DNA from 3 places in the Marinoscillum sp. 108 genome. Region 2 is predicted to be linked to each of the others. Evidence: riboswitches for the same ligand, from Rfam matches in the RefSeq annotation. Region 2 holds a riboswitch; each other region holds the start of a gene.
The links. Region 2 has a riboswitch for S-adenosylmethionine ahead of GV030_RS15690 (O-acetylhomoserine aminocarboxypropyltransferase/cysteine synthase family protein). Riboswitches for the same ligand answer to the same signal wherever they lie in the genome.
Positions count from the first base shown of each region.

Region 1: it holds a riboswitch for S-adenosylmethionine, as region 2 does, so the genes downstream of both, GV030_RS00205 (homocysteine S-methyltransferase family protein) here and GV030_RS15690 (O-acetylhomoserine aminocarboxypropyltransferase/cysteine synthase family protein) in region 2, are expected to answer to the same signal.
Region 3: it holds a riboswitch for S-adenosylmethionine, as region 2 does, so the genes downstream of both, GV030_RS09925 (HEPN domain-containing protein) here and GV030_RS15690 (O-acetylhomoserine aminocarboxypropyltransferase/cysteine synthase family protein) in region 2, are expected to answer to the same signal.

Region 1 covers NZ_LR734808.1:70,055-72,322, reverse strand. The annotation lists gene GV030_RS00205 (homocysteine S-methyltransferase family protein) at 8-1,021, opposite strand; SAM riboswitch class I at 1,071-1,188, opposite strand; gene GV030_RS00200 (Ppx/GppA phosphatase family protein) at 1,275-2,180, shown strand; gene GV030_RS00195 (hypothetical protein) at 2,223-2,268, shown strand, end outside.
Region 2 covers NZ_LR734811.1:93,360-95,627, forward strand. The annotation lists gene sucD (succinate--CoA ligase subunit alpha) at 1-770, shown strand, start outside; SAM riboswitch class I at 904-994, shown strand; gene GV030_RS15690 (O-acetylhomoserine aminocarboxypropyltransferase/cysteine synthase family protein) at 1,242-2,268, shown strand, end outside.
Region 3 covers NZ_LR734808.1:2,476,317-2,478,584, forward strand. The annotation lists gene GV030_RS09925 (HEPN domain-containing protein) at 1-996, opposite strand, end outside; SAM riboswitch class I at 1,335-1,444, opposite strand; gene GV030_RS09930 (amidophosphoribosyltransferase) at 1,617-2,268, opposite strand, start outside.

The DNA.
Region 1 (2,268 bases), on a different contig from region 2:
CGACTGATTACTGAAAACTGAGATCTGAAGTCATTTGCTTCCTCGGCTCATACCTTCCAGCCACTTCGGCGATGGCCCTGATGTGATCGGGAGTGGTACCACAGCACCCACCCAAAATATTCACTAACCCCTCTTGCAAGTACTCTTCTACCTGGGCAGCCATTTCCTCGGCGCTCTCATCATATTCCCCAAACTCATTGGGCAGTCCGGCATTCGGGTGAGCGCTTACCAGAAAATCAGATTTCTCAGCAAGGGTCTGCAGATAAGGGCGCAGTTGCTTGGCACCCAGCGCACAGTTCAAACCAATACTGAGCAAAGGCATATGAGAAACCGAAATCAAAAAGGCCTCTGTGGTCTGACCAGAAAGGGTCCTCCCCGAAGCATCAGTGATCGTACCCGACACCATGATCGGCACCCGCACACCCCTTTCTCTGACTACCTCATCTATGGCCATGAGTGCGGCTTTGGCATTCAGCGTGTCAAAAACAGTTTCTACCAACAGCGCATCCGCACCACCGTCCAGAAGTCCTTTGACCTGCTCTATGTAGGCTTCTTTCAACCCTTCAAAGGTCACTGCACGGAAACCCGGGTCGTTGACATCCGGTGAGAGTGAGGCGGTTCTGTTCGTTGGCCCGATAGACCCTGCCACAAATCTGGGCTTGTGAGGCTCCTTAGCGGTGAATTCATCCGCTACCTCCCGCGCAATCTTCGCACTCTCATAGTTGAGTTGGTAAGCCAGGTGCTCCAGCTGATAATCTGCCTGGGCAATGGTAGTGCTGCTGAATGTGTTGGTCTCGGCAATGTCTGCACCTGCTGCAAAGTAGGCTGCGTGTATTTCCTTGATCACATCCGGTCGGGTGATGGAAAGCAGGTCATTGTTGCCCTTCAGGGATGAGGGATGATTCTGGAGCGACTCATTTCTAAAATCCTCCTCTTCCAGCTTATACCGCTGGATCATGGTGCCCATGGCACCATCCAAAATCAATATTCTCTCCTGAGCTATTTCTTCTAGCTTGTTCATATCCAAAGATTAAAACCATTTATTCAGGAGAAAGGTACCGGAGTGGATTACTTTATCTCTTCCAGACAATGCCTGGATGGGAGTTGGCACCGAAATCCTGATCAGATGACCAGAAAAGGTTGCCAAGGCTTCATAGGGCCCAATCCCTCTGCCTTTCTCGATAAATGTGGTGGCAAATATAGGGGGAGATTAACACAATAAAAACATTTGCAATTAGGTTCTCATCCACCCAAAGGAGTATTTTTACTCCCCAATGAAATTTGCTGCAATAGACATAGGCTCCAATGCCATCCGCTTACAGGTCACCAAAGTAATCGAATACGAACAGCTCATTACCTTCAAAAAACTCCAGTATGTGAGGTTTCCACTCAGACTTGGTCATGACGTGTTTACCAACAAAATGATCAGTCCGGTGAATCAGGAGAAGTTCGTGAAACTGATGACCGCCTACAAAAACCTGATAGACCTCTATGGAGTGGATCACTATTTTGGCTGTGCCACCTCTGCCATACGCGAGTCTGCCAACGGAAAAGCACTTACCGAAAGGGTGCTGAATGAGGTGGGCTTAAAAATCAACATCATCAGTGGTGTGAAAGAAGCCGAAATGATCAATGAAGTGATTAGTCTGGATCTGGATGACAAAACCTACCTGCATGTGGATGTGGGTGGCGGTAGCACCGAGCTCAATTTCTATTATAAACAGAAGAAAGTGGCTTCCAAATCCTTCAAAATTGGATCAGTGAGGCGGCTGGAGCATCACGACTCACCCAGGGCCTGGAAGGAGATAGAGCGCTGGGTAAAAGATGAACTCAAAGACCATAAGGAGAAAGTCACAGCCATAGGTACAGGAGGAAACATCAACAAAATATATGAGCTCTCGCCTGTTTCCAAAAAAAGGAAAATCTCGCTGGAAAGCATCATGAAAGTACAGGACTACCTCGGTAACCTCACTCTGGATGAGCGCCTGAATCGGCTGCAACTGAACCCCGACCGGGCCGATGTAATCATCCCTGCTTCGGAAATCTATGTGCACGCCATGAAGGCTGCCAGAGCCAGGTCCATGCTGGTGCCCGATATTGGGTTGAAAGACGGAATCAACTATTACCTTTTTGAGAAGTACTACCCCAGTCGCGGAAAGATTTTTGTGAAAAACTCATGATCTGAAAATCCCTACATTTGCCGATCTAAAAATCGCACAATCATGACAATCATAGAAGCTATTGGCTGGCTGGGTGCCGGCTCACTCC
Region 2 (2,268 bases):
TAGTAGGAGGCGTAACTCCAGGCAAAGGTGGACAAAGCCACCTGGACAAACCTGTGTTTAATACTGTGAAGGATGCCGTAGATGCAACAGGTGCTGACGTATCTATCATCTTCGTGCCACCAGCATTCGCTGCTGATGCCATCATGGAAGCTGCTGATGCAGGCATCAAGGTTATCATCACCATCACAGAGGGTATTCCTGTGAAGGACATGATGAAAGCCAAACCTTACGCCATTGCCAGAGGAGCCAAACTGGTAGGGCCAAACTGCCCTGGGGTGATCACTCCGGGTGAAGCCAAAGTGGGCATTATGCCAGGTTTTGTATTTAAGAAAGGAAATATTGGGATCGTTTCTAAATCAGGAACATTGACCTACGAAGCAGCCGATCAGGTAGTAAAAGCAGGATTGGGTATTACTACCGCCATCGGTATTGGAGGAGATCCTATCATCGGTACTTCTACCAAAGATGCTGTACAGTTGCTCATGGAGGATCCGGAGACTGAAGGGATCGTGATGATCGGTGAAATCGGTGGAAACTACGAAGCTGAGGCAGCCAAATGGATCAAAGAAAATGGCAACAAAAAGCCTGTAGTAGGATTTATTGCCGGCCAAACAGCACCTCCCGGAAGAAGAATGGGCCATGCCGGAGCCATTATCGGTGGCGCAGATGACACTGCTGCCGCCAAAATGAAGATCATGGCCGCCAATGGCATCCATGTGGTCAACTCCCCTGCAGATATCGGGGAAGTCATGAAAAAAGCATTGGGCTAATAACTTTAGTTCGATTAGATATAGATAAGCCGGTCAGAATTTTCTGACCGGCTTTATTTTTTTATTGCCCTTCTTTTTTTTTGCAAACTAATTTTTCCGTGTTACGTTTGTGCTCTCAAATCGATAAAGCATCGATTTATAAAGAAGCGCTGAGAGACAGGCTCTAAGAAGCGCTAGCAACCCCCACCCTAAACGGGAAGGTGCTAATTCCTGATATATAAATTGATAGTTATGAAATTCAACAAAAACACTTTTGCGAAAGCAACTGCTTTTTTGCCAAGCATTGAAGCAAGGTTATCTATTTCACATTCTCCGATCGACAGAGGGTTCTGTTGTATGTGTTACTACTGCTAATTCCGCAGGTATTGTTCCTTTTAGTTATTGGAAAATCCGCAGGCCGATTCATGTATTGTCTTTGGTCATAAAAGCATACCCCATATACTATTCTAGAATCTTAAAAAATATACACTCATGTCAGCATTAAAATTTGAAACCTTACAACTACACGCAGGCCAGGAAATAGACCCCACTACAGGATCACGGGCTGTGCCTATTTATCAAACTACTTCATTCGGATTCAAAAACTCCGAGCACGGCGCTAACCTTTTCGCCCTGAAGGAATTTGGAAACATCTATAGTCGGATCATGAATCCCACCAATGATGTATTCGAGAAGCGTATCGCTGCACTGGAAGGGGGAGTGGCCGCATTGGCGGTAGGCTCCGGGCAAGCTGCTCAGTTTATCGCACTCAGCAATATTCTGGAGTCTGGTGACAACTTTGTGTCCAGCTCATTTCTCTATGGCGGCACTTACAATCAGTTTAAAGTAGCCTTCAAGCGCCTCGGCATTAAAGTGAAGTTTGCTGAAAGCGACCAGGCCGAAGAGTTTGAGAAATTGATCGATGAGAAAACCAAAGCCATTTATCTGGAAACCATCGGCAATCCGGGTTTCAACGTGCCTGATTTTGAGGCGATCGCGGCAGTAGCCAAAGCAAACAATATTCCACTCATAGTGGACAATACTTTTGGAGCTGGTGGCTACCTCTTTCGACCTTTGGAGCATGGGGCTTCAGTGGTCACTGCCTCGGCTACCAAATGGATAGGTGGCCATGGCACAAGCATAGGTGGTGTGATCATAGATGGCGGAAACTTCAACTGGGGCAATGGAAAATTCCCGCAGTTTACCGAGCCTTCTGAGGGCTATCACGGATTGGTCTTCTGGGATGTGTTTGGAGAAGGAAATCCGCTAGGTCTGCCCAATATTGCCTTTGCTATCCGAGCCCGGGTGGAAGGTCTAAGAGATTTTGGACCGGCACTCAGCCCATTCAATAGCTTCTTGCTTTTGCAGGGACTGGAAACGTTATCGCTGCGCGTGCAGCGTACCGTGGATAATGCACTGGAACTGGCGCAATGGCTGGAGCAGCACCCATTGGTAGAAACCGTCAACTATCCGGGTCTGAAAAGCAGCAGCTATCATGAGCTTGCCAAAAAATACCTCA
Region 3 (2,268 bases), on a different contig from region 2:
TCTCACTTTCACGGCGTAGAATCCTTCCTGCTTCTGCTCAAACACGTTGGTGAGAAACCATTCCTTATAAGCAGTATTGGGCTCAAAATCACCCACTCCCAAGATCGACTGATCCTCAGGCACTTTGGTGATCACCTTTTTGGTGTTGATCTTGTAGGTCTGATGCTTCAGAGATTTGCGCTCTTCTTCTATCAGTTTCATGAACCCTTCAAGACCGATCCCCTTGTTAGGCTCTATCAGATACTTCAGTCTCGCTTTGTGTCTTCGCTCCCGCTCTCCGTACCGATCAAACACCCGAAGGCCTGCTTCTATAAAAGGAATCAGTTCATCCTGAGGTAGGAAATCATAAGCCAACTGCCCCATAAATGACTGAGCACCAAGCCCACCACCTACAATCACTTCAAATCCGTAGGCGCCATTCTTGATCTTAGGAATAAACCCAAAATCATGGATATAAGTGAATGCCGCATCCGACTTAGAGGATGAAAAAGCAATTTTCACCTTTCTCCCCATTTCCTGACAAATGGGGTTTCTGAGGAAGTACTCAAATACCCCCTGAGCGTAGGGAGATACATCAAACGGCTCCTCGGGATCAATACCCGCATATGGAGAAGCCGTCACGTTGCGAACGGTATTACCACAAGCCTCCTTGGTGGTCACCCCTACGGACTCCAGAGCCTCCCACATTTCCGGTGTATCCTGCAGCCTCACAAAATGAAGTTGGATATTTTGTCTGGTAGTGAGGTGAAGGTTACCATTCGTATATTTTTCTGAAAGATTGGCCACCGTCTCCAGCTGATCCGGGGTGATTTTCCCAAACGGCAGCTTCAAACGAAACATCTGCACGCCTTGCTGACGCTGCCCATAAACTCCTCTGGCCAGACGAAAAGACTTGAAACGCTCCTCAGGTATTCTGCCAAGATTAAAATCCTGGATTTTATCCTTGAGCTCTTTGATGTCGGCTTTGGCCTCTTTGCTGATGTCTTTTGTGATCATTTTTTTGTTTTTTCTATAAAAAAAGCCCCTGAATGAAGTCTCCCGGGGCTTTAGTTACACAATGAAAATATTTTATTTATTTCTGGTGCTTCCCGGGATGTCATGTACAAATGCAGCATATGCAACACACGCATGCGCAGCAACAACATGACATTAGAAAGAATAAAGGGTTACAATTGAACTTAAAAGGCATTATGATAAAAGTTGTTGGATAAAAAGGTGCTGTATTTCAGTAAGGGATAGGGATCACTTACAACAACAGCAACAACAACTCATCGAATGTCTCGAGAGGTCAATTGACTTAAAAAAGAAGGTTGTTTGTAAATTCATGGTCAATTAATTCATATTTATTCCGGCAACCGCCAGAAACAGGAATTAGCACCTTAAACATTGCTTTCAGGTTGCTAGCGCTTCACAGAGCCCGTCTCTCCACGCTTCTTTATAAATCAATTATACGCTAATTGATGAGGCAAAGGTGAGTCACAAAACTGAGACTTCAAAACTTCCGAATCAAAATAACGATAACTTGTATTGAAAAATTCAATTTTTCAAAATTTTACGCTCATATTTCCAATTTTCGCAAATGAACCACTGGCATTTCCAGCATTTCACTTCCTTCGTTAATAAGCGCGCACCTCAGAGCCTTTCATGAAATTCATAAAGGCCTTATTTACCACCCGGTTTCCCCCAGGGGTAGGGTAATCACCCGTAAAGTACCAATCGCCAATATGGTTAGGGCATGCCTTGTGTAGGTTTTCTACTGTTTGATAGACTACTTCCAGTTCAGCTTTCATGCCTTTAGGCCGAACAATATTCGTAATCATGGCTGAAACTTCATCGTAAGTGAAAGGAGCATACAGTTCCTTCACAAAGTTGCGCTGATTTTTATCTCCCGTGCTGGCCAGACATTTTTCATATACCTCGTCCAACAGATACTCCTTATCATGCTTCTGAAGCAAGGCAAGCACCGCCCTGAAGGCCACAAAATCCTTCATCTTACTCATATCTATCCCATAGCAGTCCGGGAATCGTATCTGAGGAGCAGATGATACAATCACCACTTTTTTAGGCTCCAGCCTATCCAGCAGTGTCAGAATACTTTTCTCCAAAGTGGTACCCCTCACGATAGAATCATCGATTACCACGAGTGTATCTTTTCGCTTATTGATCACCTCATAGGTGGTGTCATATACGTGCGCCACCAGATCGTCTCTGTGCGCATCATCGGTAATGAAAGTTCGAAGTTTGGCATCCTTCAACACTAACTTCTCC